2 regions of the Peribacillus sp. NPDC096447 genome follow, and region 1 is predicted to be linked to the other one. Evidence: a T-box and tRNA genes for the amino acid it is inferred to sense, from the RefSeq annotation. Region 1 holds a T-box; the other holds one or more tRNA genes.
The links. The T-box of region 1 lies ahead of thrS (threonine--tRNA ligase). A T-box ahead of a tRNA ligase gene usually reads a tRNA of that ligase, here a tRNA-Thr.
Positions count from the first base shown of each region.

Region 2: it encodes a tRNA-Thr, which carries the amino acid that the T-box ahead of thrS (threonine--tRNA ligase) is inferred to sense. The anticodon was not compared.

Region 1 covers NZ_JBIWEV010000001.1:1,066,266-1,091,202, forward strand. Annotated here, with positions in the region: gene ACIQZD_RS05320 (LysE family transporter) at 1-192, opposite strand, end outside; gene ACIQZD_RS05325 (MFS transporter) at 345-1,577, opposite strand; gene asnA (aspartate--ammonia ligase) at 1,787-2,782, opposite strand; gene ACIQZD_RS05335 (LysE family transporter) at 3,052-3,678, shown strand; gene ACIQZD_RS05340 (hypothetical protein) at 3,932-4,315, shown strand; gene thrS (threonine--tRNA ligase) at 4,474-6,381, opposite strand; T-box leader at 6,443-6,664, opposite strand; T-box leader at 6,697-6,920, opposite strand; T-box leader at 6,952-7,172, opposite strand; gene ACIQZD_RS05350 (hypothetical protein) at 7,293-7,568, shown strand; gene ACIQZD_RS05355 (DUF7010 family protein) at 7,613-8,215, opposite strand; gene ACIQZD_RS05360 (TetR/AcrR family transcriptional regulator) at 8,396-8,911, shown strand; gene ACIQZD_RS05365 (SDR family oxidoreductase) at 8,988-9,932, shown strand; gene ACIQZD_RS05370 (amino acid permease) at 10,146-11,636, opposite strand; gene ACIQZD_RS05375 (peptidase) at 11,753-13,078, opposite strand; gene ACIQZD_RS05380 (thiolase family protein) at 13,090-14,271, opposite strand; gene ACIQZD_RS05385 (3-oxoacid CoA-transferase subunit B) at 14,291-14,953, opposite strand; gene ACIQZD_RS05390 (CoA transferase subunit A) at 14,938-15,636, opposite strand; gene ACIQZD_RS05395 (aspartate aminotransferase family protein) at 15,647-17,014, opposite strand; gene ACIQZD_RS05400 (ferredoxin) at 17,073-17,312, opposite strand; gene ablB (putative beta-lysine N-acetyltransferase) at 17,326-18,189, opposite strand; gene ACIQZD_RS05410 (YokU family protein) at 18,255-18,521, opposite strand; gene kamA (lysine 2,3-aminomutase) at 18,524-19,960, opposite strand; gene ACIQZD_RS05420 (sigma-54 interaction domain-containing protein) at 20,238-21,719, opposite strand; gene ACIQZD_RS05425 (GNAT family N-acetyltransferase) at 21,891-22,403, shown strand; gene ACIQZD_RS05430 (LacI family DNA-binding transcriptional regulator) at 22,605-23,594, opposite strand; gene ACIQZD_RS05435 (HAD-IIB family hydrolase) at 23,750-24,598, shown strand; gene ACIQZD_RS05440 (peptidoglycan-binding protein) at 24,677-24,937, opposite strand, start outside.
Region 2 covers NZ_JBIWEV010000001.1:1,360,971-1,366,825, reverse strand. Annotated here, with positions in the region: partial or broken rRNA gene ACIQZD_RS06840 (23S ribosomal RNA) at 1-71, shown strand, start outside; rRNA gene rrf (5S ribosomal RNA) at 190-305, shown strand; tRNA gene ACIQZD_RS06830 (tRNA-Asn) at 315-389, shown strand; tRNA gene ACIQZD_RS06825 (tRNA-Ser) at 395-486, shown strand; tRNA gene ACIQZD_RS06820 (tRNA-Glu) at 496-570, shown strand; tRNA gene ACIQZD_RS06815 (tRNA-Val) at 586-661, shown strand; tRNA gene ACIQZD_RS06810 (tRNA-Met) at 767-840, shown strand; tRNA gene ACIQZD_RS06805 (tRNA-Asp) at 846-921, shown strand; tRNA gene ACIQZD_RS06800 (tRNA-Phe) at 934-1,009, shown strand; tRNA gene ACIQZD_RS06795 (tRNA-Thr) at 1,017-1,092, shown strand; tRNA gene ACIQZD_RS06790 (tRNA-Tyr) at 1,109-1,192, shown strand; tRNA gene ACIQZD_RS06785 (tRNA-Trp) at 1,203-1,276, shown strand; tRNA gene ACIQZD_RS06780 (tRNA-His) at 1,294-1,369, shown strand; tRNA gene ACIQZD_RS06775 (tRNA-Gln) at 1,405-1,479, shown strand; tRNA gene ACIQZD_RS06770 (tRNA-Gly) at 1,483-1,557, shown strand; tRNA gene ACIQZD_RS06765 (tRNA-Cys) at 1,566-1,639, shown strand; tRNA gene ACIQZD_RS06760 (tRNA-Leu) at 1,648-1,728, shown strand; gene ACIQZD_RS06755 (DUF6241 domain-containing protein) at 2,620-3,159, shown strand; gene ACIQZD_RS06750 (hypothetical protein) at 4,050-4,340, opposite strand; gene ACIQZD_RS06745 (hypothetical protein) at 4,623-4,829, opposite strand; gene glsA (glutaminase A) at 5,203-5,855, shown strand, end outside.

The DNA.
Region 1 (24,937 bases):
AAACCGCACCATACCTACATACACTAAAATCATGAACAAGGCATCTGCAATCATCGACCCTGCCCCAACGATCCAGGCATGCCAAAACCCGTTCTTGATTCCTTTATCGATACGAGCAGAGTTCACTGGACCGATCGGTGCTGCTAGGGTAAGTCCCAAGAAAAAGTAACTCAGCAGTAAATGTACACTCAAAAAGCATCACTCCTTCGAGCTAGTTCATGACTTGTACATTTTATGTGACAACCCTCAGCCTATAACCACATGCCAAAAAAATTTTCCCGAGTTACAAACAAAAAAAGCCGTGGTAAAGCCCGGCTTTTTCGGAGAATTTCTATAGAAACCTATTAGGCAGCAGCTTCTTTTTTGTCTGAACTAATGAATTTCATAACAATCAATACGATGCCTATACCAATGATCCCTGAAATGATATAGGTCAAATTGATATGATTTTTCATGACAAGGGACATGACCGGAGGCCCTGCCGCAACTCCGATGAACCTTGATGACATATAGAAGGAGGTAATTGTCCCCCGCTGTTCCTTTTTTATATTTTGAGTGATGATTGCGTCGAGTGTCGGCAATAACGCACCAATCGCTATGCCCACCAAACTCGTTACGAGTAATAAAAGGAAAACCGTGTTTTTTGTAAAACCGACAAATACAAGGCTGATTGAAAGGACAGCTATACTGATCATGATGATCTTTTTCATGATTGGTAACTCACCCTTGATTTTTTTCCCGGCAACATAAGAAGATACACAAAGGAAAAACAGCGGGATCGCTATCACTAAACCTTTTTTAACTCCATGCAAATCGTGGATTTTTTCCAGATTATCAGACAAAAAGAAAAGAACACCGAACAAAACCAACATGACAAATACACCAATCAGGAAAACTGTATATAACCATTTTCCTTCCTGCTTGAATATTTTTTTCGTATCATGCCAGAATTCTTTGAATTTCTTCGGATCATCCTTTTCCTTTGGTACCTTTATAAAGAAAAAGACCAAGACAATAGATATTAAACTGAAGAATGAAATCGAGAAGAATGGTAAAAACCAGATAAATGCAGCAAACAGGGAACCCAGTATTGGACTCAGTACTTTCCCAAATGTATTCGAAGTTTCTATGATTCCTAAACAAGAACTGGTTTTTTCATCATCATCCTTGTATAGATCCCCCACCAGAGGCAAAATGATGGGCGAAGCCCCAGACGCCCCAATCCCCTGCAATACCCTCCCAATGATGATCCATGTGTATGGATTTTCCATTTTCCATGATGCATAACCTGCGATCAAGCCGCCGATAAGGGCTAGGATCAGGCTTGGCAGAATCACCATTTTTCGTCCAAATCGATCTGATAAATAACCCGCTATGGGAATTAAAAAAATGGATGCTACGGAATAGCTTGTTATCACCATGCTTGATTGAAATGAAGATATCCCCACCTTTTCCTCGAAAATGGGCAAAACCGGGATAAGCATTGAATTTCCAAGTGTCATTACCAATGGAATCGATGCCATACTGATCAGACACCACACGCTTACATCTTTATTTTGCTTCTCATGACCCTCCATACTTACACTCCTCATTCATTATAAAAGCAACTTATTGCATAAAAGGTAACCATTGTGAAACAATTTGGTTTGCATCATTATTAGATGTCTTCAATTATTATGTTATAGCGCAGAAAGATTTATTCAGTAGCGCTTCACCCAAAATTACCCCTTTTGACCGTTAAAACAAAAAAACCATTCTTTTTAAGAATGGTTTCCCGCTTTCGTCTTTATAAAAGAATAATATTCCTCTTTTTACAGTCGTTTAATATTTGGTCATTCCATACCGAAACCTGAACCTCGCCAATATGTGCTTTCTTCAGCAAAAACATGCATAGTCTGGATTGCCCTATTCCTCCGCCTATTGAATAGGGAAGCTTTCCTTCCAATACGGCCTTATGATAATCGAGCACCTTACGATTTTCGTTTTTGGATAATCTTAATTGTTTTAACAGTGACTTTTCATCTACTCGAATTCCCATTGAAGAAACTTCAAAAGCACATTCCAAGAGTGGATTCCATAAAACGATATCTCCATTTAGGTCCCAATCATCATAATCCGGTGAACGTCCATCATGCTTTTCCCCCGATTGTAACTCTCCGCCAATTTTCATGATGAAAATCGCACCATATTTCTTCGTTATGACATTTTCTCTTTCCTTCGGAGTCAGGTTCGGGTATAAATCCTCCAACTCCTGGGTCGTAATGAAGTGAATGTCATCAGGTAACACAGGCTTAAGCAGATGATGGAATTCAAACATATAACGTTCGGTCGATTTAATGGCTCTATATATTTTTTTCACTTCAGATTTTAATGTATCTACGTTACGTTGTTCTTTCGTTATGACTTTCTCCCAGTCCCATTGATCCACAAATAACGAGTGTAAATGATCCAGTTTTTCATCACGTCTTATCGCATTCATATTTGTGTAAATGCCTTCATCACACGCCAAACCATACCTAGAAAGAGTGATTCTTTTCCACTTTGCCAAAGATTGAACCACTTCGATTTGTTTATTCTTAACATCCAGAGCTTCAAAGGTAAGAATCCGCTCCACACCATTTAAATTGTCATTTATACCATTACCTTCATTTAAAATGATAGGTGCTGATACTTTAATCAGGTTTAACGCATTTGAAATTCCTTCTTCAAAATGATTCTTAATTTCATTTATTGCAATATCCGTATGCATGATATCAAGAATTGTTTTGTATTTATTCGGCATCGATAATTCAGGCATAATTATCCTCCAATTCCGCTTTGAATAGCGCATGCATTAAAATTGGCGTCTTTCCATTTGACTAAATTACATTATGAAGGAGTTTTCTGTGTTGTTACAAAAACACACATGTCACGACTAAGTACATCCATAAGCAGCAAACCGGACAATGATTCACCATATCCATTCAAAAAAAGGGTCAAAAATGTGGTACAAGTCCAATTGTCTGAATACATTCAAATAAGTGAAGATGTAACAAACGATGAGGTGATGAATTGGGTGTTTTTTTCAGCTATGTATTATTAGGCTTATCACTTGCGGCTCCTATCGGTCCCATAAATGCTGCTCAATTGGACAAAGGAATAAAAAAAGGTTTTTGGCATGCCTGGGTTTTTGGCTGGGGTGCCATTTTAGCGGATTTTGTATTTATAGCCCTCGTCTTTTTCGGAGTCGCCCACTTTTTGGACAACTCCTTCATGAAGACATTTTTATGGCTTTTTGGATTTTTTGTCCTGACCTATACCGGAATTGAAAGTCTGTTAAGTGCAGGTAAGATTGAAGTGAATGCACGAAAAGCGAAAGATTCCCTTCTTTCTTCATTCCTGACAGGATTCATCATGTCCCTTTCGAATCCTTTATCCATTTTGTTTTGGCTGGGGATTTATGGATCCATTCTTGCAAACTCCGCTTCAAAATATGATATGGATCAATTACTTTTATACAGTTCAGGGATCCTTGTCGGCCTCTTAACCTGGGATTTCGCTATGGCCATCATCGCCAGCACCTTCAGACGCTTTTTATCCAAACCCATTCTAATGGGCATTTCGATCATTTCAGGAATATCCCTTATAGGGATCGGCATTTACTTTGCCATCCAAGCAGCCAAGGTTTTATTTACATAAAGAGTTTAGGAGATGTAAGAGTTTACTCGTAAATTCGTATAAAATATATAAAATAGGCCGCCCATTTTAGTCTCCATTTTTGTCCATGTCGGACACTTATCCCCCTTTGTTCATAGCCTGAAAGGGTAAACACAAAGGGAGGATTTCTTAAATGTATAATAATTACGGTTATTACTCTTATAATGTTCCATATTATAATGATCCATATTATTACGATAATTCTTATGCCAATTTGCCTTATTATGATGACAGGATGCCAGTACAAACATTGGTTCCATTAGCCACTATTCAGAGCCATTTAAACGCAGGCCGACAAGGTCATTGTTTCAGAGGTTTTTGGGGTAACAGCCAGCACACCTTTATTTTGATGGGGTTCAATGCTGCTACTGGTATGGTACAGATACTCGAAGGTGGCATCCCTAATGAGATTCATCATACAGATATAGTCGGATTACAATATCTAGGATTAACCTGCCCTGTCGGTAGCGGCGGCCAGGGCGGCGGTCAAGGCGGCGGTCAAGGCGGCGGTCAAGGCGGCGGTCAAGGTGGCGGTCAAGGTGGCGGTCAAGGCGGACCGGGTGGTAACTGTTTCCAGCAGTTCATTCCTGGTGTTGGCTGGGTATGGATTTGTAGATAGAAAAAAGACAGCCGAGTTATTTCGGCTGTCTTTTTTTATCCAAACCTAATCCAATGGGCATTTACTCGTGAGTTCTGTGCTTTTACTCGTGAGTTTCGCATATTTACTCGTGAATTCCGCGTATTTACTCGTGAATTCCGGATTAAGCTGCTTTTTTGTTAGATGCTGCGTTCTTTTATTTGCTGGACGATTTGCTTGATGAACGTTTCTATTGCGACATTTTCAACTTCTTGTTCCCCGTATTTCCGGACATTTACTTCATTTTCTTTCTCTTCTTTATCTCCAAGAACCAGCATATATGGGATTTTCCCCATCTGTGCTTCCCTGACTTTATACCCCAGCTTTTCATTCCGATCATCAATTTTCACTCTTATGCCTTGATTCTTCAGTTCTTTTTGAACCTTTAAACAATAGTTCAAATGAACTTGTGAGACAGGGATGATCTGTACTTGCACCGGGGCAAGCCATACCGGAAAAGCACCGGCAAAATGTTCTATCAGAATTCCGAAAAAACGATCGATCGATCCAAAAATGGCACGATGAATGACGACCGGACGAACTTTTTCATTATTTTCATCAATGTAAGTCAGATCAAATTTATCAGGCATTTGAAAATCAAGCTGAATTGTTGCACATTGATGGCTTCGTTTTAATGTATCTTTAATATGAAAATCAATTTTCGGTCCATAAAATGCCCCGTCCCCTTCATTTACTTGATAATGTATCCCGATGCTTTCCAGAACATTTTTCAAGGCTGTTTCAGAAGATTGCCAAAGGGAATCATCGCCCATTGAATCCTTTGGACGAGTGGAGAGCTCCACGGAATACTCGAATCCAAAAGTGCGATACACCTTATCAATCAGATGAAACACTTGTTTAATTTCACTTTCGATTTGATCCTGCCGAACATAAATGTGGGCATCATCCTGGCAAAATGTACGGACACGCAGCATCCCGTTCAATGCACCGCTATATTCATGACGATGGACTTGACCGAATTCGGCCATCCGGATCGGTAAATCCCTGTAAGAATAAAGACTGTTTTTGAAAATAAGCATATGACCCGGACAGTTCATTGGCTTCATCGCGAATTTTATTTGATCCACCTCAGTGAAGTACATATTCTCATGGTAATGATCCCAGTGACCCGATTGTTCCCATAACCGCTGATTCATCATGAAAGGAGTCCGAACTTCGTCGTAATCAGCTTCAGTCTGAAGCTCCCGCGAGAACTTCTCCAATTCATTTCTAATGATTTGTCCTTTAGGTAAATAAAACGGCATTCCAGGGGCTTCCTCCGAAAACATGAATAACTCCAACTGCTTCCCTAATTTACGGTGATCGCGTTTGGCCGCTTCTTCCAGGAATTTGTAATGATCCTGTAAATCTTTTTTCTTTCGGAAAGCCACGCCATATACCCTTTGAAGAACTTCATTTTGATTGTCTCCCCGCCAATAGGCACCAGATACGCGAGTCAATTTGAACGATTTTACAAATGATGTGGATGGAAGGTGCGGCCCTCTGCAAAGATCGACGAATTCCCCCTGTTGATAGAGCGTTAATTTTTCACCATTAGGGATGTTCTTTGCTAAATCCAACTTGAATGACTCCCCTCTGCCCTCGAATAAATTCACAGCTTCTTCATAAGTCACTTCGATCCTTTTAATTTCCAGATTTTCACTTATGATATGTTCCATCTCTTTTTCAATGGCCTGTAGATCTTCTGAGCTCAAAGGATGGTCTAACTTAAAATCATAGTAAAAACCATCTTCCACGACTGGCCCCATCCCTAATTCCACGTTTTGGTATAACCTTTTCACAGCCTGCGCCAAAACATGCGCCGATGTATGTCGTAATACTTGTAATCCTTCATCCGAATCCAGAGTCAAGATCGACAGTTCGGCATCCTTATTAAGCTTGTGACTTAGATCAACCAGTTGCTTATCCAGTTTTCCTGCTACTGCCTTTTTCCTTAAACTTGAGCTGATGGACCCTGCCACACTTTCCACTGTCACCCCTTGCGGATATTTCCTTTGCTGCCCATCCGGGAATTGAACTTTAATCATTTTTTCACCCATCACATAAACACCCCTTTTTTTAATAATAAAAAAACGCACTCATCCCTATGCGAGGGACGAGTGCGTTTACCCGTGGTTCCACCCAATTTCCCATAAGCAAAAAACACTCATGGCTCTGGAGCTTGTAACGCGGCTTAGACGATATCAGTTACTCTTGTTCACCGATATAGCTCAAAGGCGGTAAATCAGTTTCCTAAGCCAGGAAGTTCGCAGCTGCCCTTCCCTCTCTGCAGACCGTAAAAATGATTCATGTCCTTATCATGGCAATATTTTTATATATAAAAAAAACGCACCCATCCCTATATAAGGGACGAGTGCGTTTTTACCCGTGGTTCCACCCAATTTCCCATAAGCAAAAAACACTCATGGCTCTGGAGCTTGTAACGCAGCTTAGACGATATCAGTTACTCTTGTTCACCGATATAGCTCAAAGGCGGTAAATCAGTTTCCTAAGCCAGGAAGTTCGCAGCTGCCCTTCCCTCTCTGCAGACCGTAAAAATGATTCATGTCCTTATCATGGCAATAATTATAATAATAAAAAAACGCACCCATCCCTAAGTAAGGGACGAGTGCGTTACCCGTGATTCCACCCAATTTCCCATAAGCAAAAAACACTCATGGCTCTGGAGCTTGTAACGCAGCTTAGACGATATCAGTTACTCTTGTTCACCGATATAACTCAAAGGCGGTAAATCAGTTTCCTAAGCCAGGAAGTTCGCAGCTGCCCTTCCCTCTCTGAAGACCGTAAAAATGATTCATGTCCTTATCAATGCTTCTAAAATGTAAATGGATTTTTATATTGTTATATATATTACAATATATTCCCATAAGTGACAACCTCTAATTTATTAATTTCATTATAAACAATAAATTGGTATAATTAGTAAAAAGGAGTCTCTATGAAAAGTTTAAGCAATTGGTCTATCGGATTTGCAGTGATTGGTACACTATCATTTTGCTGTTCCCTTGCTTTACCAAAAGCCTCCGAGCTGCTTATGATTTCAGGATTCGGAGCGTTACTAATTGGTATGTTATGCAGTTTCGGGGCCATCTATAAAAATGAAAAAGGCAAGTCGAAATTTTTGGCTGTGGCTGCATTCTTTCTTTTAAGTTTCATTCTCGTTTGGAATGAACCATTTCAAATTGTCAGGCTCTTGACCTGGATGAAAAATTAATCGAAATGAAAAACCCGTTCATCATGACGGGTTTTTTGATGAGTTCAATCTTCATCGGCTATCGTTCGACTTGAATTCTTTATTCCAAGCCATAGCGTAAGTCCAGTGGTCCAGAGAATTAGCGCACATCCGAAGCCGAGCAATGATAACGGTGCAAGGATTTGATGCTCCCCAAACTTGACGGTGTCTGGCACAATAAGCAATGTGATAAGCGCCAATAAACAGAGAAGCACTCCTGTTGCATAGTAGATCTTGATTTGGAAAAGTGATGCCAAAGGTAAAAAATGAATCCCAACAATAATGGCGATGACGCCCGGTATAAGATCAATATGATCTATCAAGTTACAGATGGCAATGGCAATTCCAATCAGCAAACCTTCGGCAATGAAGACCATATTAAACAAAAATCCGATACGCTTCAGACGCCTAGCCCCATTTTCTGAAACTTGATTGGACATTTTTTGTGATGCATGAATTAATGATATGCCTCCGATAACCATTATGATTCCGACCAATATGGCTGCGAGTTCCACGTAGGGAAACCCCCACCCCTGCAATCCTATCACACCGGTACCTGCCCACAGTGTACCGAAGAACGCCATGAAAATGACTCCAATTCCAGAACCGCGAAACGCCTCTTTCATCATCAGTTTCCTTTCATCCAAAGTATTATCATACATAGAATAATAGTATTGCGCATCCTCCCCAATTATTCAGCTGCAAAAAAATGATTCAAATACCTTATTGCAAAAATTACCATACTGCGATATTATGATATTAATTAGTGATTGATTAATCACTAATTAATGAAATTATGGAGGATACCAATGGTCAGACCCAAAAAAGAGAACCGAAAAGATGACATTCTGGAAGCTGGTTTGGAGGTTTTTGCAGAAAAAGGCTATTACAATACAACGACTGCCTTCATTGCAGAAAAAGCCGGCATCTCCCAGCCATATGTGTTTAAATTCTTTAAAACTAAAGAGGAGTTATTCGTAGCGGCTCTGGATCGGGCATACGAAAGGATCCTTGAAGCCTTTAAAATTGAAGCAGGACCCGAAGACCTTGTTAACCATATGATCCAGGTTTATGAAGAATTGACTGAATCCAATCCCAATGAAATCGCCCTGCAGGTCATAGGACTTTCAGTGACGGAAGACGCAATAAGAAATTCTACTCGATCAGGGTTAGCACGCATTAGAAATCACACACTTGAAAAATTTCAATCTGCTGGAATTCCGAATGCCGAGGACCAAGTGACCACCTTCCTGGCGAGGGGGATACTCTGCAATATTTCCCACTTCATCAATATGCCCGAGCTTATAGATGGCGGGGGCAGGTAAGAACCGATTTTCATCGGTTTCTTATTTTGAATCTTTATTTAGTGATTGATCAATAAATCAAAAGGGGATGTAAAATATGAAGAAAGCTATTGTTTTAGGAGCAACCGGCGGATCAGGTCAAGTCATTGTTTCAGAATTGTTATCAAGGGGCACAGAAGTCATCGCTTTCGGGCGTTCAAGAAGTAAGCTAGAGCAATTAATGAAAGAGCATGGTCATTCGCAACAATTAACATACAGAATCGGTGACATCTTTGATTACAAAACCATTGTAGAGGCTGCAAAAGATGCGGAAGTCATTTTCCAATGTGCCAACGTTCCCTATCAAGAGATGGCTTTAAAACTCCTTTCACTTGGGGAAAGTGTCATGAAGGCAACCGATATTTTAGGTAAGAAGATTGTCATTGTAGATGGGATATATATCTATGGGCACCAAGTTGCGAAAGGAGATGAAAACCATCCAAAACAGCCGCATACAAAAAAAGGGCAAATCAGGTTGAAATTCGAGAAGCTCATATTCAGCCAAAAATGGAAAAATGCCAGAGCATTGATTGTCAGGCTGCCAGACTATTATGGCGCTACCTCACAGAACTCCTACCTTCAGCCAACATTGAATGGGCTCGCTGCAAATAAAACGACCGTCTTTATCGGGGACTTAAAAACACCAAGAGAATATGTCTACTTACCGGATGCAGCAAAAATGATCGTGGAAATTGCAGAAAAAGACGACTCCTATGGAGAAAATTGGAACATCCCTGGGCCTGGTCTGATTTCCGGAAACGAAATCATCCAAATTGCCCGTCAGGTAACGGGACAGAAAAAGATGGTTCTTCCCCTTACAAAAAACATCATTCAGATACTTGGCTTGTTCAACCCTTTCATGAAAGAAGTAGTGGAAATCATGTATTTAACCAAAGAAGGATTCATCCTGGATGGAGAAAAATATGAAAACCGCATCGGCCCCATACCTAAAACTCCATACAAAGAAGGAATGGAAGAAACAATGCGAACTTTAATGAGATAATTGCCGCTTTCGTCAATATATTCTTATTTTCGAAGATATAACTGGATTTTCGGAGATATATTTCTGTTTTCGGAGATATAACTGGATTTCCGAAGATATATTTCTATTTTCGAATATATAACTGGATTTTCGGAGATATAACTGGATTTTCATACAAATCCTCATAAAAAAACCTGAGTTCCCAAAGGGGAGTTCAGGTTTTTTCCATTGGTATCAAGCCACATCTGATTTATCGAATTGACAATCTTTTAATGCTATTAATTTGGTCTTGTGATAAAACTTATATCCTAACCAGACTACCAGGAATATCGGTAATCCGATATAGGAGACGGCGACGCCATACCAGTCGATGCTGCCGCTTAGGAATGCTCCATAATTCTGTCCTGCTATGACGAGCATGCACAGGGTGAATGAAAGAATCGGGCCGAATGGAAACCATTTTGCTTTATATTTCAATTCGTTTAGGTCACCCCCCTGTGCAACATAGGCACGTCTAAAGCGATAATGGCTTATGGCGATTCCAATCCAGGCGATGAAGCCGGTCAGCCCGGATGCATTCAATAGCCATGTAAATACATGGTCCCCGAAAATGGAGGTCAAGAAGGCGAGTCCTCCAATTAAGGATGTCATGATCAAAGCATTCATCGGGATTCCCCTGCGGTTGACTTTAGCCAGGAATTTGGGAGCTTGTTTATCTTTTGCCATCGACCATAACATCCGCGTTGATGCATATAGCCCCGAGTTCCCTGCTGATAGTAAGGAGGTTAACACGACCGCATTCATGACGGATGCTGCGAATGCCAGTCCTGCCCGTTCAAAGACAAGCGTGAAAGGGCTTACAGAAATGTTTTCGACATCTCCGTTCAACAAACTTGGACTCGTATAAGGGATTAAGAGGCCGAGTATCAGGATGGCCCCGATGTAAAATAAGAGGATGCGCCAAAATACTTGGCGGATCGCATTCGGAACATTTTTTTCGGGTTCTTCACTTTCTCCGGCAGCAATACCAACAAGTTCAGTTCCTTGAAAAGAAAATCCCGCGATTAGAAAGATTGAGATGATCGATAAAAATCCTCCCTTGAATGGTGCCTCATCCATGGTGAAGTTTTCAAATCCGATCACCTTTCCGCCAAAAATCCCCAATATGGTCAATAAACCAATAATGATGAAGCAAATGATGGCGATGACTTTTATTAGTGCAAACCAATATTCAGATTCACCATAGCTTTTAATGGATAGGGCGTTGAGGGTGAAGACGATTCCAAGAAACAATGCGCTCCATATAAGGCTGGGTACATCAGGGAGCCAAAATTTCATGATGATGGCTGCTGCAGCTATTTCCACGGCAAGGGTGACTGCCCAGTTAAACCAATAATTCCAGCCAAGTGCAAAGCCGAATGCGGGATCAACAAAGCGTGTGGCGTAGGTGGAAAATGATCCCGACACAGGCATATATGTCGCCATTTCCCCTAAGCTCGTCATCAGGAAATAAACCATGATTCCAATGCAGGCATATGCAGCCAGGGCACCACCAGGCCCTGCGCTCTGGATGGTTGCCCCGCTTGCCAGGAATAATCCGGTTCCTATTGAACCGCCAATGGCAATCATGGTCATATGCCTTGCTTTCAGTTGCCTTTTAACTGTTGGTTCTTGATTATGGGGATGCCTTTTAACTGTCGGTTCTTGATTATCAATGAGATTCATATCCATATGGTTCCTACCTCATTTTCTTTTATAGTTAAAAGTTCAAGATATATAAGAGTTTTTAACAACCGCTTTGTCTGAAATATTTCGCTTTACTTGCTGGGATGCTTTCCAGTTTAATTGCCATTGCCTGGTATCGTCTCCCTATTCCCGGCCTTGGTGACCCCATCCTGCTCAGTCTCCATTCCACACCATTGAATTAAAGTAAGAGCAATGATCTCCGCTGTGGAGAAAACGTTGTCGAGCAGGATGTATTCATTTGGATAGTGGGCAACCTCGGTTACTCCTGGCCCGAACACGATTGCAGGCGTTTCACCGACATGTGTCAGCAATCCCCCATCCGTTCCCCAAGGGGATGCTTCAATGACAGGGTCCTGTCCGGCCACTTGCCGATATTGATGAACAAGCGCATTCATCAATTCATGCTCTACGTCGATTGCTCCCGGAACCCAACGTGCCCCGAACCATTCCAATACTGGTGGGTTTTCCTTGAACCATTGGTCCACTTCCCCCAGCTGCAATAACCAGGCAGCCATTTCGTCTTTCGCCTGCTCCATCGTTTCCTCCGGCGCAACGCCCATCCTTCCTTCGATTTTCACAAGGTCGGGAACGGATGACGGCCAATTACCGCCTTCAATGACACCTAGATTGATAGGAATCGGAATAGGCGTGTTCTGATAAAGCGGATCACTGATACGTGCATTTCGCTTGTCTTCCAAGGCACGAATATGATTGATGACTGCCATGCTTTTTTCAATCGCACTAACGCCTTCATACCTTGTTCCGCCATGTGCTGACCGTCCTTTTACATGGATCCGGAACCACATCGAACCCTGCTGTTTCGGAAAGATCCTCATATTCGTCGGTTCAGGGATCAGGGCGGCATCGGCTTTATATCCCCTCAGGACGGCCGCTAATGTTCCGGCTCCGCCGCTTTCTTCTTCAATCACACTTTGAAATATGACATCCCCCTTTAATTGGATCCCATTTTCCTTCAATGCCTGCATCGCAAGGATCAGCGATACATTTCCACCCTTCATATCGGTTACTCCGCGTCCAAACATTCTTCCATTCTTAATCGCTCCGCTATATGGGTCGTCGTCCCACTGATCCCGGTCTCCATCCGGGACCACATCGATGTGTCCGTTCAAAATGATGGAACGTCCGCCTCCAGTCCCTTTCATGATACCTACCACATTGGGGCTGTTGGAAAATTCACTGCGTGGAGAATAGAAATAAGAATGCTTTTTCAGCTCTCCGCCGTCAGGTTCCCAACTATCGATCTGCAAACCCATTTCCTGCAGCTTTTGTGCGACGATGGCCTGTGCCCCTGCTTCATTTCCTTGCGTACTCGGGGCTTGTACCATTTTTTGCAATAGGTTTGTTCCTTCTTCCCGATGATCCTCTATCCATTGGTTTATCCGTTTTTTTATATCCGGCACATTTATCCTCCTTAAATACACATATTCTCATAGATTACTGAAAGTCCCATTCCACCTGCCATACACAACGTTACCATTCCGTACTTAACTTGTGAACGCAACATTTCATGCATCAGTGTGACTGTCAATTTTGCACCTGTTGCTCCTACAGGGTGACCAAGTGCAATTGCCCCTCCATTGACATTGACAATATCCTGATTCAAATCTAACTCCTTGATCACTGCAAGTGCTTGGGCAGCAAAGGCTTCATTAAGTTCAATCAGTCCTATATCCTCTAACGATAGACCTGCTTTTGCCAATGCCTTTCGAGTCGCTGGTACGGGTCCAATCCCCATAACTCCAGGTTCAACTCCTGCACTGGCGAAAGCCTTTATTTTCAAGAGCGATTTTAATCCCTTTTCTTCTGCTTGCTGTTTGGACATTAATAGTACAGCTGCAGCTCCATCATTCATAGGACAGGCATTTCCTGCCGTAATGGTTCCTTCATTTTTGAATACTGCTGGAAGACTGGCTAGTTGATCTAGATGAATGTCCTCGCGTACCCCTTCGTCATGGTTGAAGATTTGAAGTCCTTTTCGATCCTTGATTTTAAGCGAAATAATTTCTCTATCAAAGCGACCCTCTACTATAGCTTTCCAAGCCTTCTTGTGGCTTTGATAAGCAAATTGATCCTGTTCTTCACGACGGATACCGTATTTTTCAGCCAAGCGCTCGGCAGTTATTCCCATATGTTCATTTCCCAAGGAACATATTAATCCATCTGCCAGCAGAGCATCCTCCATCGTTACGTTTCCAAATTTACCGCCCCATCTATTTTTCACGATATAAGGCACATTGCTCATGCTCTCCACTCCGCCGGCAATGATTACGTCTTCTTGACCAGCAGCGATAGTTAAAGCGGCGTTGGTAATGGCCTTTAAACCTGATCCACATGCTTTGATTACAACGTGGCCTGGGACACTGTGTGGGAAACATGCCATCTGCGACGAAATTCTAGCCGAGTTAAGTCCGCCTCCGTGGACATAGCCATGTCCGAAAATCACTTCATTTACCTTTTCTTTACCTAACCCAGAATTATCCATTAAACCTTCCAATACTTGACGGCCCAATTCGGTGGCTTTAACATTCCGTAGTGATTTGCCAAAGGATCCAACTGCAGTTCGTACTCCAGCAACGATGACAACCTCATTCATGCTTTTTTCCTCCTCTTACCTATTCAATGGTGTTGACAGCAGCATGGATTTTCAACGTTGCCTCCGTATTCCTTAGCACATCATCCACTGTATAAGGCGCCATGACTTCCTTTAGCACCAATCCCTCTTCTGTAACTTCCATGACTGCCATATCCGTAATGATTAAATCCACACTCTGCCTTGCCGTCAATGGAAGCGTACAAGTCTTCAATATCTTCGATTCCCCCTGCTTATTCACGTGATTCATCAGGACGATCACCTTTTTGGCTTTCTGGGCAAGTTCCATTGCCCCGCCCATCCCCGGCACCCGCTTTCCTGGGACGATCCAATTCGCCAAATCCCCTTTTTCACTCACTTCCAGGGCTCCAAGTATGGTGATGTCGATGTATCCTTTCCTGATCATTCCAAATGCAGTTGCACTGTCAAAGTATGAAGCGCCCATTACAGTGGTGATTGGAAACCCTCCCGCGTTACAGAGGGCAGGATCTTCTTTCCCTGGATCAGGACTTGGACCTGTACCGAGAACTCCGTTTTCCGCATGGAACAGCACAGAGATATCTTGAGGTATATGGTCGGCCACCAGGGTAGGGATGCCGATGCCTAAGTTGACGATCAATCCGTCATGAATTTCCTTGGCGGCGCGTTTCGCGATGCGATTTCGTACATCTACTGCCATGCCCATTTCCAATTCACCCCTTTTGTCGGAATCACCATATCTACATAAATGCCTGGTGTGGCAATACATTCCGGATCCAATTCGCCTGCAGGAACGATTTCCTCCACTTCCGCAATCGTGAAGGCTCCAGCCATCGCGACCAGCGGATTGAAGTTACATGCAGTCTTGTCGTACACTAAATTCCCAAGCGAATCTGCCTTTTTGGCATGGACGATGCTGACTTCAGCCGTCAAAGCGGTTTCCACCAAATATTCTTTTCCTTCTATCTTAATCTTGTTCTTGCCTTCTTCGGCGATCGTACCAATCCCGACATCGACAAAAATCCCGCCTAAGCCTACACCGCCTGCACGAATCCGTTCGGCCAATGTCCCTTGCGGTGAAAATTCGACTTGCAGCTTTCCTTCAGTCATGAGCCTGCCAGCATTAGGATTGGATCCGATATGCGAGGCGATCACTTTCTTTGCCCTTTCAGCAGTCACAAGCCGGCCTATGCCAATGTCAGGAAATCCAGTATCATTGCCAATCAAGGTCAATTCCTTAACGCCCTTGGCAAGGATACCCTGTACGAGCGTAGGAGGAGTTCCCACCCCTCCAAATCCGCCATACATGAGTGTGCATCCATCGGAAATATGCTCCAGTGCTTCTTCCAAGGTCACAATTTTGTTTTTCTTCGTAATGACCTGCTTCATATCGTTCCTCCTAAATAGCCTGCATGTCCTCAATCAAACCTTCCGCGTACAATTCTTGCTGCAACTCTGCGAGGGAAGCTTCGAGTATCTTGACGAGGCGATCGATTTCTTCATTCGTAATGATTAATGGCGGAGATAAAATAACCGCATCGCCAGCGATTCCTTCAATCGCACCTGCAGCAGGATAGATTAACAACCCCTTTGCAAAAGCCTTATTGACAAGCCTTGTAGTCAGGCCGATTTGCAAGTCGAATGGAGTTTTTGAAATCCGATCGGAGACAAACTCAAGCCCAAGGAGCAGCCCTTTCCCTCTTACATCACCAATGATGTCGAATTTCTCAGCCAATCCTTGCAGCTTCTTAAACAGATATTGACCTTTATTTTCCGCTGCATGAACCAGGTCATTTCCCTCAATGTAGGAAAGCACTTCCAATGAAACGGCAGCAGATAGAGGGTTTGCACTATATGTGTGTCCAGCCATGATTGATTTCGAGCCTTTTAAAATGGGCTCCATGACACGGTCAGTAACCATTGTGGCTGCCATTGGAGTATAGCCTGCGCTCATTCCTTTACCCAATGCGATGATATCCGGAGTGACTCCCCAGTGTTCCATCGCGAACATTTTTCCTGTCCGTCCGATTCCCGTCATTACCTCATCGGCAATAAAAAGAATGTCATAGTTTTCGCAGATTTCCTTAATCCTTTGATAGTAGCCATCCGGCGGTGTTACAGCACCAGCGGATGCTCCGATTATGGGTTCTGCGATGAAGGCGGCGATATTCTCGGATCCGACCCTTTGAATGGCTGTCTCCAGTTCATTTGCACACTGAAGCTTGCATCCGGAAGTTTCATTATTATAAGGACAGCGATAACAGTATGGAGCCGAAATGCTAGGGAAATCCTCCAATAGCGGCACAAAACGCTTTCTTCTTGGTACATGGCCGGACATCGATAAAGCGCCCATCGTGATCCCGTGATAACTCGTCCACCTGGAGACAATGCGGTTTTTTCGCTCAAACCCTTTTTCTTGCCAATGTTGAATCGCGATCTTCATCGCCGTTTCGGTCGCTTCCGATCCACTATTCACGAAAAATGACCAATTCAAATCCCCTGGAGCCAACTCACTTAGCTTTTTGGCCAATGCCTCTGCGGCTTCACTCGTAAAATGAGACCTATATGCAAAAGAAACTTTGCGGGCCTGCTCCGTCATTGCCTCGACAACATCCAATACGCCATGTCCAATACTAGCTGTGACTGCTCCTGATGATCCATCTATATACTGATTTCCATCTATATCATAAAGATAAATTCCATTCCCATGAGAGATAGTGGGATAGTCATGATCTAAAGTAGGCTTAATCAAATAATTGCGTGTCATGTCATCTCTCCTTTTAACGTTCGTACCCACTGTGCAATATCTATTAATCAATTAAGTTCTAAAAGGAACCGATCCTAAAAGGCTCATCCTGAATCAGGATGGATTCTGTAGGGCAGCCTTCCATGGCATCTTGCATGTCATCATGCAAGGTTTCAGGAACCTCGGCAATCCCTTGATTATCGTCCAAGATGACGAAAGCGATCCCTTGATCGTCATAGTCATAAATCTCAGGACCTGTTGAACCGCATGCCCCGCACGCAATACAGGTTTCTTTATCAACCCATGTGTATTTAGCCATAAAAACAATCCTCCTACTTGAGGGATAAATCTTTACCCCAAATATTCATGTCCTCATACTTATCCCAAATATTGCAATTCTTCGTTAATCTGCCACCATATTCATATCCCAGCTGATGAAAGACGGCGTTCATGCCCATTGACAATGAACGCGCTAATGAATAAGAGCAATAAATGTTTTTCCTGAACAATTCTTGTTCCAAGGCGGAGATGAGCACCTTCATGAAACCATGCTTCCGATGCTGAGGAATTGTTGCACAGTCCGTTAATTCAGCATTGTGATACATCTCATTCACTTCAGCGGATGCAGCACTCACGATGGTTCCTTCATATTCGATAACACTAAAGATCGTACCTTCCTCCATCACTTTCTTGATATATCGCTCATCATTCATCGGTGTAGGATAGGTTTCAAAGATGGCACCATATAAATTCGCCAGCTCTTTTGCATCTTCAACCGTAGCAAACCGGAGGATATAATCCTTAGGTATTTGCTGAGATTCAATCAGTCTAGGAATCTGACTGACATCTTGGATGACTTTATCTTCCTTGACCCAAAAGTCGCTTGTTCGCCTTTCATCCGTTAAATAGAAGGCCATGCAATAGGCATCATTCCCTTTGAAATACTTGCTCAATATTCCTTCCAGCATGAATCCCTGACTCAATGCAGCGGATAAATCTTCATTCCTGGCTTTAAGTATCACTTTAGTAAAGCCCTGCTCCTTTGCGATGGCAAGGGCCCGATCGATCGCTTTGTTGATATTTCCCCGATAATCATCCATGCGTAAGCGCTGATTGGCATGATCATGATAGAGTTCCATCGTATAACAATCCCCAGTCTCCATTTGGGTGAAAAAAGGCAGCTTTTGAACAGGCATTATGTACCCCCCTTATTTAAAGAATTCGGGAGAAGAGATGCATATCATCCGCTTCTCCCGGCATTCTATTTCCAATTAAATAATTTTTTGATAGGTGCCTGAAGAAGCTGATCATACGTAAACTCATCAGGATATTCACTCACATCATAGATGGATAAGGCTTCATCCACCTTTTGATTCATCGAATCAGACACATAGATTCCACATTCAGGACAGTTCAAGGCTGGAACTTGAAGGACTTTTATTGAGCGTTTCCCGTCAGGCATGATCCAGTAACAGTCCTTCTTTTCACTTTCTTCTACGTTTGGGGTTTTGCACCACAAGCAGTCCATCTTCATTCCTCCTTGCCATCAGATTTCACCGAGCCACTGGCGGCCATGGCGTTCTTTTTTTCTTGGGCTAACCTTAATTTTTCCTTCATTTCATCCCGTTTATCACGGCGATCCTTCAAGGAAGCATGTTCATCAGTGCTTTCATAAGCTTTTCTCTTGTCAAGACGACGAAGGCCCTCCGGCACCAAGTTGAATTTCTCGTCCGTCATGAGAGCGGAAATCCCGACGGCTTCTTTCCTATCCGCAGTACCATACACTTCATCAAAGTAAGCATCCGCACTGCCGGCAACATAATTCTTCGGCTCCGGATAGCTTGTGATTACTCCTTCAAAGTTCCGTAAAACGACTTTATCCGGACTTTGCGAAAGAAGGTAATTCGGAGTCAAGGCAATCTTTCCGCCACCGCCAGGAGCATCCACCACAAAGGTTGGCACTGCATATCCTGATGTATGGCCACGCAGCGCTTCAATGATTTCCAGTCCTTTTGAAACCGGCGCCCGGAAATGGCCAATCCCTTCAGATAGATCACATTGATAAATGTAATAAGGTCTTACCCTTGCTTTTACACAGTCATGCATAAGCTTTTTCATGATATGTACACTATCGTTGATACCAGCCAGGATGACTGCCTGATTACCAAGCGGCACTCCCGCCATCGACAGCATATCACATGCTTTTTTCGCTTCATCCGTCAGTTCAAGTGAATGATTGAAATGCGTATTCAACCAAACCGGATGATATTTTTTCAGAATATTACATAAATTTTCGGTAATCCTCTGCGGGAAAACGACCGGTGCACGTGTGCCGATCCGAATGATTTCCACATGCGGGATGGCACGTAGGTTACTCAATACGTATTCAAGGATCTTATCATTGATCAACAGGCCGTCTCCTCCAGAGATCAGTACGTCCCTCACTTCCGGAGTGTTCCGGATATATTCAATCGCCCCGTCAAGCTGCTTCTTTGGAACACCCATGCCGACCTGACCTGAAAAGCGGCGTCGCGTACAATATCTGCAGTACATGGAGCATTGGTTCGTTACAAGGAACAGAACGCGATCCGGATAACGATGCGTCAATCCTGGAACTGGGGAATCCTCATCCTCATGCAGCGGATCCTCCAAATCATATCTAGTCTTGTTCATTTCTGCCGAAAGCGGTACCGACTGTAAACGAATCGGACAGCGAGGATCATCGGGATTCATCAAAGAAGCATAATAAGGTGTAATGTTCAATGGAATCGTTTGAGTCGAAATCCGGACTCCTTCTTCTTCTTCCGGTGTCAGGTTGACGACCTTTTTCAGATCATCCAGTGTTTTAATCGTATTGGTCAATTGCCAAATCCAATCATTCCACTGCTCTTCCGTTACATCCTTCCACAATTCGATATCATTATAATGCCTGCGTCCACCTAGGTATTCTTTATGTTTTACATCCATTCCCATCAAATTCATTAATAATGCCCCCTTTATTCTAAGAACTTATCTATATACTCTCGCAAGAATGATGCCAACATTGATAACAAGGAAAACATAAGCAAAAGGGGGCAAACCAAGCTTAAAATCGCAAGATATTTTTCATTACGCATAATTTTTTGCAGCCAAATTCTTTGCGCCAAGCAAAAAATCAAAAAAAAAAGAGGATCTCTTTACAAGAGAACCCTCTTCAAGTTACATCATTACCAAGATAGTGATAGCGTTTCCAAAAAACCTGAATTTACTTGGATTCCTTCGATCCTGCCGTATAAACTTTTTCAATGCCGTACTTGTTTAACTTATATTGCAGTCCCTGTCTTTTAATATTGAGGGCTTCTGCCGTTTTGCTGATATTCCCGTTATATTTCTCAAACATGTTGATGATCATTTCCCTTTCCATTTCTTCAAGAACAACAGGTAAATCAATCCTGTTTTTCAATGGCGTAGGATGGCTCTGCTCATTTGCTGTTGCGTAATTTCCTGAAGGGAAAAGATAGGCAGGAAGATGATGTTCATCAATCATATCTTCCCCTGCGTCCATGACGTTAAAGGTCAACTCGATGGCATGTCCCAGTTCACGAATGTTCCCTGGCCATGGATATTGAAGAAGCCGCTGCATCGCCTTATGACTGATCCCGCGCACTTCCGTAAAAAATGATTTGTTGAATTTTTGAATAAAGTGATTGACGATTTCCGGAATATCCGTTTTACGCTCCGAAAGGGAAGGCATCTGGATCGTCACGACATTGAGGCGAAAGAATAAATCCGAGCGAATGATTCCCCGCTCCAACGCCTCTTCCGGAGAAATGTTCATCGCAGCAATGATCTTCACATTAATCTTTTGCTCCTTCGAACCTCCAACACGGCGCACCTCACCTTCCTGAAGCACTCGCAGCAATTTTGCCTGCAGGCCGAGGTCGAGGCTATTCAGCTCATCAAGGAAAAGGGTACCGCCATTTGCCTGCTCAAAAATGCCCATGCGATCCATCGCTCCGGTAAAAGCCCCTTTCGTCGTGCCGAACAGCAGACCCTCCATCAATTCCTTGGGAACAGCCGCACAGTTTTGCGCGATAAAAGGCTGATTTCTCTGAGCACTTACATTATGTATACTTTGCGCGACAAGTTCCTTCCCTGTCCCTGTTGGTCCATAAATCATGACTGGGGAATGTGTACGGGCCGCTTTTTTCGCCAATGAAACCGCTTGCTGAAAAGCAGGGCTATTACCGATCAAATCACTAAAATGATAGGTCGCCGTCCCTTCAGAGAACTTATTTTTCCTATGGGTCTCAGCCAGCTGGGAACGCAAATCGACAATTTGGTCATACATATTCATGACCTTCGTAATATCCTTTGCGATTTCCACTGCCCCAATAATTTCACCATCCTCATACAAAGGATACGTACTATTGATGGACGTTATCTTTTTCTCCTTTAAGTTGACATATGTTTGAATGGACTCAATGGTTTCATTGCCTTTTTCCAATGCTACATGCAGCGTACTGGATTCATCAGTCAATGAAGGATAAAGCTGAAAAATATTCTCCCCCAGCACCTGCTCACGATCAAGCCCGTCGATATGTGCCATCATTTCATTGTAAAAAACCGTATCCCCATCTTTATTCACAATATGGACCCCCACATTGATCACATTCAATATCCATTCAAATTGAGTGGAAAACTGATTTACTGAAGATTTCATTTCTTCATCTCCGTTCTCTGTCATTTGATAGAATCACCTGTAAATTATAGCATTTAATGGGAAACTTTCATCTCTTTATTCTTATTAAAATCAAACTTCAACATAAAGGCAATAGAATAATAAGGTCAAATAAAGGAATATCGCATTTAGCCAAGAAGATTATATAAGAAAATATAAAATTCAGGGGTGAGTCGGATTTCAGAACAAAGCAAAGAAACGAAAATAGAAATTAAACCGTGGGAAGATAAAGACCTTGAATTACTATTTCAACTAAATGCCCCAGAAATGATGGAACATCTTGGCGGACCAGAAAGTAATGAACAAATCCTGAAACGCCATCAACGGTATCTACAGATTGGAAATAAAGGATGCATGTTTAGCATCAACTCATTTCCAGAGGCAGAGGCGGCCGGTTCCGTTGGCTACTGGCAAACAGTGTGGAACGATGAAAATGTGTACGAAATCGGTTGGAGCGTCCTCCCTTCCTTCCAAGGAAAAGGAATCGCATCTCATGCCGTGAAGGCAATGATAGAGAAAATCAAAGCCGAACGAAAATACAAATATATTCACGCTTTCCCTTCCATCAATAATCCTGCATCAAATGCGATTTCCCGCAAGCTCGGCTTCAACCTCATCTCCGAATGTGAATTCGAATACCCGCCGGGGAGCTTTATGCAATGCAATGATTGGTGCTTGGAACTTGAATGAATTCTTTAGGATTTTTCCGGGGGAAGTCGAATTATGCCGAGTTTAGGTGAATTATTTCCCGGGAAAGTCGAATTATTCCCGGGTAGGACGGATTACATCCCATCCGCTAACATACTGCTGAACTCCGCTTCTTTTTGAATTTCTTAAGTGTCTGTCTAAAAGGATAAAACCTGAATATGAAGTTTTATATCTTATTGTTGGTTAGGTTGATTCTCTGATTTTAAGTTTGGTTGGCAATTTAATAACGTCGCGCTTTAATTTCAAATCATTACTTAAATATTTAATCAATTCTATTACAGTGCGTTGTCCTAATTCCATAATTGGTATATCGATTGTGGTGATGGTGGGGGTTGTGACTTGGCAAATAGATTGATTATCATAACCAACTATAGCTAGGTATTCCGGTATTTTATAGCCCAACGTAGTTGCCTTTTTAATAATTCCTGCTGCGACCTGATCATTTCCGGTAAATAAGGCAGTAGGTTTTTCTTTTAATTTTAATATTTCATCACAAATACGAAATCCATCTTCAATATTAAATCCATGTCCAAATATCCAGTCTTCATTATATAGTAAATTATTATCTGCTAAAGCTTTTAAAAACCCCTCTTTTCTTTGAATCTGAGCCTGACTATAAGAAGTATCGTAGCAAAAACCTATCTTCCTATGGCCTTTTTTTATTAAATGATTAACAGCTTTGTATGTCGCTTCGAATTCGTCATAACCAATAATTGGTATAGAGGCGGAATGATGGTATTCATTACACAGTAAAATTGGGCCGTATTTCAAATAAGGCTTTATTAAATTCCATTCATTTTCTAACGCTCCTAAAATAACCCCATCTACTTCTCTATTCTTTAATTTTCCCATAACATCTAATTCATTTTTCGAATCATAAAAGGTTTGAAATATAAGAACTTTATAATCATTTTCCAATGCTGCTAGAGATACTCCTTTAACCAATTGGGCAAAGAATGGATGATCAAATCTTGGGACTAATATTGCAATCGTTTTGGTTTTATTTGTCCTAAAATTCCGGGCAAGTGAACTTGGTGCATAATCAAGCTCTTCAATGACCTTTAAGATTTGTTCCCTTTTTTCTTTTGATACATATGGATGATTATTTAAGACTCTAGATACCGTTGTTTTAGAAACGTTGCATATCTTGGCAATCTCGCTGATTTTCATCATTTAATCCCATCCTTGTAATAAGTGGTTGACATGTTATCGATTTCAGAAGTTATTATTAAACCGTTCCTAACATATCAAATAATATCAATATTTTCCTGATATGTATTTTTAAAAAGTTATTGAAGCGGATATTTTTAGCTAATGGAGGGATTGTTTTGTTATTGAATAAAAAGGGCGGGTTTCAGTTATTGCCAAATGTTGATGACCCAAAATACATTGTATTCTGTGATTTTGATGAAACCTATTATCCTCACTCCATGAGTCACGAGAGACAGAAAGATTTATATGAACTTGAAAATTACTTAGAAGCAAAAAGTAATGATGAAGAACTTGTCTTTGGCTGGGTCACTGGGAGTAGTATCGAATCAATATTACATAAAATGGAACATGGTGGGTTCAGATTTTTCCCGCATTTTATTGCAAGTGACTTAGGTACCGAAATCACCTATTTCTCAGAAAATAACTTTTTGGAAAAGGATCCAGATTGGCATTCACAGATTAATATCGAAGAATTTAATAAACGGAAAGTCGATGAAATTTATAATATTCTACTCAACGGCAATATACCATTGATTCCTCAAACTCAAATGGGAAGTTCACGCTATAAAAGAAATTATTATTATAAAATACAACATGAATCTGTCGACAAGAAGAACTTATCCACTATCCAGAGGGTGGCCAAAGAGTACGGGATAGGGGTAAATATCAATCGTTGTAATCCCCTTGCCGGCGATCCTGAAGATAGTTATGATATAGACTTTATTCCATTAGGTACTGGTAAAAATGAGATTGTACGATTTATGCTAGACAAATTCGGGCTGAGTCGGGAGTATGCCTTTGCTTTCGGGGATAGCGGAAATGATCTGCTCATGTTAAAAAGTGTTAAACATGGTTACCTTGTAGGGAATGCAACTCAAGAAGCCAAGGAAGCTCATACTAAAATAGCGACAGGTACGTACTCTAAAGGAATATTAAGAACTTTGCAATCCATAATTAATATTTGAAAGTATAAGTAATGAAAAAAGGTAGTTGGTGCACTCTTGCCACAGCTTTAACTTTCTGCTAACAGTATGGATTCTCTATCAAGAAAACAAATCATTCCATGTTTCTTTACCTGCAAGCTTATCAGCGGATATCTTGCTTGCTCTTTGGAATTTGAATAATGCTGCCTCGGTTTCCCCTCCGAATTCTCCATCAAGGAGCCCAGGGTTAAATCCTTTCATATAGAGCGCTGCTTGCAGGATCCATGTAATATTGCAGCTAGCGCCTTTTTTTATGGTGACGATTGCATTTTTGGTTTTAGGTCCCCATTTCCCATCGACAACAAGCTTTTTATTGAATTG
Region 2 (5,855 bases), 290 kb from region 1:
TGATAGGTCAGAGGTGGAAGCATGGTGACATGTGGAGCTGACTGATACTAATAGATCGAGGACTTAACCATCGCTTTAAAAAAATGAAATACCTTCTTATTATCTAGTTTTGAAGGAATGAAAATTTCTTCTTGCATTTTCTCAAAAAGACGTTATAATAATATATGTCTTGAAAAAATGTTAACATTGTTTGGTGACGATAGCGAAGAGGTCACACCCGTTCCCATTCCGAACACGGCAGTTAAGCTCTTCAGCGCCGATGGTAGTTGGGGGTTTCCCCCTGTGAGAGTAGGACGTCGCCAAGCTTATATTGTTCCGCAGTAGCTCAGTGGTAGAGCATTCGGCTGTTAACCGAACGGTCGTAGGTTCGAGTCCTACCTGCGGAGCCATTATTGGAGAGCTGTCCGAGTGGCCGAAGGAGCACGATTGGAAATCGTGTAGACGGGTAACCCTGTCTCAAGGGTTCAAATCCCTTGCTCTCCGCCATTTATACCTGGCCCGTTGGTCAAGCGGTTAAGACACCGCCCTTTCACGGCGGTAACACGGGTTCGAATCCCGTACGGGTCACCATTTAGACAACATATTGGAGGATTAGCTCAGCTGGGAGAGCATCTGCCTTACAAGCAGAGGGTCGGCGGTTCGATCCCGTCATCCTCCACCATTTTTCAATAACATCAAGTTGTTTCTGCATAAAGGATTGATTATTTCAACCCATTGAAACGCTCAACACGAAAACTTGATGCATAAAAAGAAACATTATTACCGTCGCGGGGTGGAGCAGTCCGGTAGCTCGTCGGGCTCATAACCCGAAGGTCGCAGGTTCAAATCCTGTCCCCGCAATCTATGGTCCCGTGGTGTAGCGGTTAACATGCCTGCCTGTCACGCAGGAGATCGCGGGTTCGATTCCCGTCGGGACCGCCATTTTTATTGTTTGGCTCAGTAGCTCAGTCGGTAGAGCAAAGGACTGAAAATCCTTGTGTCGGCGGTTCGATTCCGTCCTGAGCCACCATAGTAGTGCCGGTGTAGCTCAACTGGTAGAGCAACTGACTTGTAATCAGTAGGTTGGGGGTTCAAGTCCTCTTGCCGGCACCATGTTTCATCCATATGCGGAGGGGTAGCGAAGTGGCTAAACGCGGCGGACTGTAAATCCGCTCCTTCGGGTTCGGCAGTTCGAATCTGCCCCCCTCCACCATCTTTATTACAGGGGTATAGTTTAAAGGTAGAACAGAGGTCTCCAAAACCTCCAGTGTGGGTTCGAGTCCTACTACCCCTGCCAATTTCAATCCTATAATGGCGATTGTGGCGAAGTGGTTAACGCACCTGATTGTGGTTCAGGCATTCGTGGGTTCGATTCCCATCAGTCGCCCCATTTTTAAAAACATGGTATAATGATTACAACGTTATTGGGCTATAGCCAAGCGGTAAGGCAACGGATTTTGATTCCGTCATGCGAAGGTTCGATCCCTTCTAGCCCAGCCATATGCGAAAGTAGTTCAGTGGTAGAATACAACCTTGCCAAGGTTGGGGTCGCGGGTTCGAATCCCGTCTTTCGCTCCAAAAACGTTGGCGGCATAGCCAAGCGGTAAGGCAGAGGTCTGCAAAACCTTTACCACCGGTTCGATTCCGGTTGCCGCCTCCAACAAACATGCCGGTGTGGCGGAATTGGCAGACGCGCACGACTCAAAATCGTGTTCCTCTGGAGTGCCGGTTCGACCCCGGCCACCGGTATCATGAAAGCTTATAGAATCAAGGTCTCAACTTAAATGTTGAGGCCTTTTTTCTTTGTCTTTAATACGACAAAACTAATCCAGAATCGTGTGCGGCGAATCGTGTGCTTAGGAGGTCGTAATGAGAAGACGTAAAGAATTAACAGAAGATGAACTAAGAATTATTAAGAAGAAGATTTCAGATGAAGAAGCATAAGAAGCCTTTTTTAAGGATTGCTATTTAAGAAACTTAAGACGAGCGACGATTGAATACTACAAAAATGAATTTCATGGAGCAAAGAAGATTATTAATAAGCAGCTCGTTGAATCGTACAAAAGGACGTAGAAAGCTTAATTCTCCAGAGTAAGGAACTTAATGAAAGTTACTACTATTAACACCCGATTAAGAGCTCTAAGAGCATTCTATAACTTTTTATGTAAGAGCAAACTTATCGATAAGAACCCAATGAAGAACATCAAATTATTAAGGATTGACAAAGACAATTGAAGCATGGACAAATTGATCCTTATGAGATATTTGAAGGAAGATTAAATGATTCCAATGTTCAATTAGTTAACTGGTAAGATTTATATAATCCCTAGAAGTCTCAGGATGCTCTGTATTGGTTTCCAATAAATTTTATATAAATTATATAGGGAATAGTTTAATGGCCAATACAGAGTGATTATTAATCCCATCTAATCAATTTAGATTTAGATGATTTTTATGATTTATAACTTATGCTCAATTTTTTTATTATAAAATATAAAATTTTATATCTATCTATATGGTTACTTAATAGTTTAAGATTATTTGTTAATAGTTTATGTTAATATAATAATGGTTAGCTTATCCATAAAAGGATGTAACTGAAATGAGTGATAATCTAACTATGACTCGGAGGAACTTATAATGAATAAATTTAGATGGTCAATGGTTGGACTTATAGTAGCTGCAGCAGCTATTTCAGTAATAATAAAAATCAATCAGAACGCTAAAAATTATGAAGCAAAGCAAGAAGATACGGCTCCTGTTTTGGAGACAACGGAAGTGGAATACGAGACAACTGAAGAAGAAGATACGGAAGTAGAAACTATAAAAAATGAACAAATTCTATATGAACTAGGTCTTGGCCCATCTTCAAAAAGAGAAGACGTTATGAAAACAATGCATAGTATGACTCATCAAAAAGTAGTTTCTGAAGAAAAATGGTACAACCTTGAAATGAATTCTGAAAACATCAATGCAGTCTATGAATTCATTAATGATAGCGAAGTTATCGACTATAAAAGTGAATTGCTAAGAATCGTAGGAAACTGGAAAGAAGGAAACTTCGACAATATAGTGGAAGACCACAATTACCTTTGGGGAGAACAAAATGGAAATGTTGGTAAAGCTACCGGAGTTCTTACTCCTGAACAAGAAGCTGAATTTATCGAGGAGAACTTTTAATAAGCAGAAAAAAAACGGCCTATCGTGAAGTGAACCCAAAAAGTTAGACACTATATTTAGTTAGGCTACCTTGAGGGCATGAACCCGGTAATCAACCGGGCTCAAAGAGCTTCTTGAGGAAATAAAGATTTGGTTGGATGATTTAGTTGTACTACCCGATATATCTAGTTAGAAGAGCTGATATTCTTCAACAAACTAGGCTGATGTATGTAAAAATTTTAAATGAAGAGATAGGGAGTCTAATTAGTGGGCTCTTTCTTTTTTGATTATCATACAAAGAAAGTGCATCCCTAATAAAAAATATCCGTTTTATTTTTTCAGTGCTATTTGGGAGGAGGTTAATACTAAGACAAAGATTTACAGGTGTAGTCGATAGTTATTGTAATAATCGATAACAATCGACACGTCTTTGAGGTCATGAGTAATGGCTGTTTAACTGATAAAAAAATGATTTTTTCAACAACCGTTGATATTACTGATTATATAGCGTTTATGGAATATAATAGGACTCAAAAACGTGTTCCTCTGGAGTGCCGGTTCGACCCCGGCCACCGGTATCACCAATAGCGAAGAATCGCTATTACATCAAGCTTCACACTTAATTGTGTGAAGCTTTTTTGTGTTCATGTCGCATTACAGAATATGTACAAATAATGTGCGGGGGTAGTATGCAATGGTTTTTAATCACTCAAGAATGAAGGGAATTGAAACCAAGGAGCATACAAAATCGAATCAAACAGTTGGCAGCTTATCGGAGATCAAAAGGTGATAGAATCTTATGCACTGAAATCGTTTATTTTATCAAAGTGCACGTTTGTTCTAACGATTAAAAATAAAAACGAATGGGTCAAAGAGCACTAACTCTACCATTCGTTTTTTTTAAAAATAATTTAGATTTCAATATTCATAGCATTTAGGTCTGCTTCCGTATAGCCAGAAGAGGATAGTGCGATTTCAATTTTTTCAGCAGCCTTATAATCAAATAATTTAAATTTAGACATTAAAGCAAAAGCATTTTGATTTTCAATTGCCAAGGCAACAGCTTCCACGTCTTGCAGTAATTTCAGGTCTTCAATGTAGAATTGGGCGGTTCTCATCGCTAAATACTCATTCATTGTAGTCGAACTGTAGAAAAGTCTTGTTAAAGTGGCGATTGCGTTAGGAACGAAAATCTTATTCATAATTACCCCTCCACTATTCGTAATATTCTGTCATTTGATTCACCATTAGTATGAGTCACACTAAAAATGTTGTCAATCTTTATCTTTTGAGCATTTTTACTCACCATTTGTTTAAAGTAAATCTGTACTCAAATTAAGTAAATAGAAAACAGACACTTTTCCAGAGGCAAAGTGATGCACCAAAGCGCACTAAGTAAGCAAAAGAATGAATGTTGCTGAGTTACGAAACGAAGATCCTTTCTGTGTTCTAACATTTCAAAGGGCTTATGAAACAACAGATCGTTATAAACTGTGAAGAAGGCGGGCTTCCACGTTACGCAGCTCTCCAGATGAAACACTATCAGCCACAATTATTTGCAATGTTCTCGTAGCTGTCATTCGTTTGTCTGGATGCTTCATTTGTAGACGCTGTTGTATCGCCCGGAAAAGTTCATTATTTTCTGGACGGTTGGCGTTATAGATTTCTTGTAAACTCTTCGATTTTCCCATGGCTTTTCCTACTTTCCATCAAGTGTTAAATACATATGAAAGCTTATGCGATAATATATATTTCCGTATAAGCTCTTCTAATTCCTTCTTTTTTAAATTAAATCTTCTTTAAAGAACAGTGAAGTTGCTTCGATTTTTTACAAGGCGTTGGCTTATCTGTCTTACAGCTTGACCTTTGACGTATATGTTGTTGTTTTTCTTTGTCTTTATGGAAATAATTCAGAACCTGTACATCTAAATTTAAAACTAGGAAAGTTGCAGATTCCTGGTTTTTTAAATAATATCGATGAAATATGGTAATAAATAATAAAACCACTATCTAAAGAACACTTCACAAAACAAATTTTCTAAGGGGCGGGAAATTGTGAACAATATGGGATGTCAATGCAGTTCCAATGAAGAATTACAGCAACTGGTCGATGAGGCAAAAAAATATACAAATATGGGAACAGTGGCAGACTATATACCGGCTCTTGAAAAGGCGAATCCTGGGGATTTGTCTGTTGCAATTTACTATCCTGACGGAAAAGGATATTGTGCTGGGGATGTAACAGGTAAAATGACCCTGCAAAGCATCTCAAAAGTTTTGACACTTGCTCTGGTATTGATGGAAAAGGGAGAGGAATATGTCTTTTCCTATGTAGGAAAAGAACCTACCGGCGACCCTTTTAACTCGATTGCCAAGTTAGAGACAAACAAGCCATCCAAGCCGTTAAACCCGATGATCAATGCAGGAGCATTGACTGTGACCCACATGATTGCAGGTAACAGTGTAAATGAGCGATTTCAGCGTATTTTACATTTTATCCGGGAGTTGACGCAAAATCCTGCTATCGGTTTTAATGAAGATGTTGCCCGGTCAGAATACAATACAGCAGACTTAAATAGGTCGTTAAGCTATTTTTTAAAGCAGCATAATGTAATAGATGAGGATGTGGAGGAGTTAATCGAATTGTATTCGAAGCAGTGTGCCATTGAAATGGACAGTCAGGATTTAGCGAGGATAGGCTGTGTGCTGGCCATGAA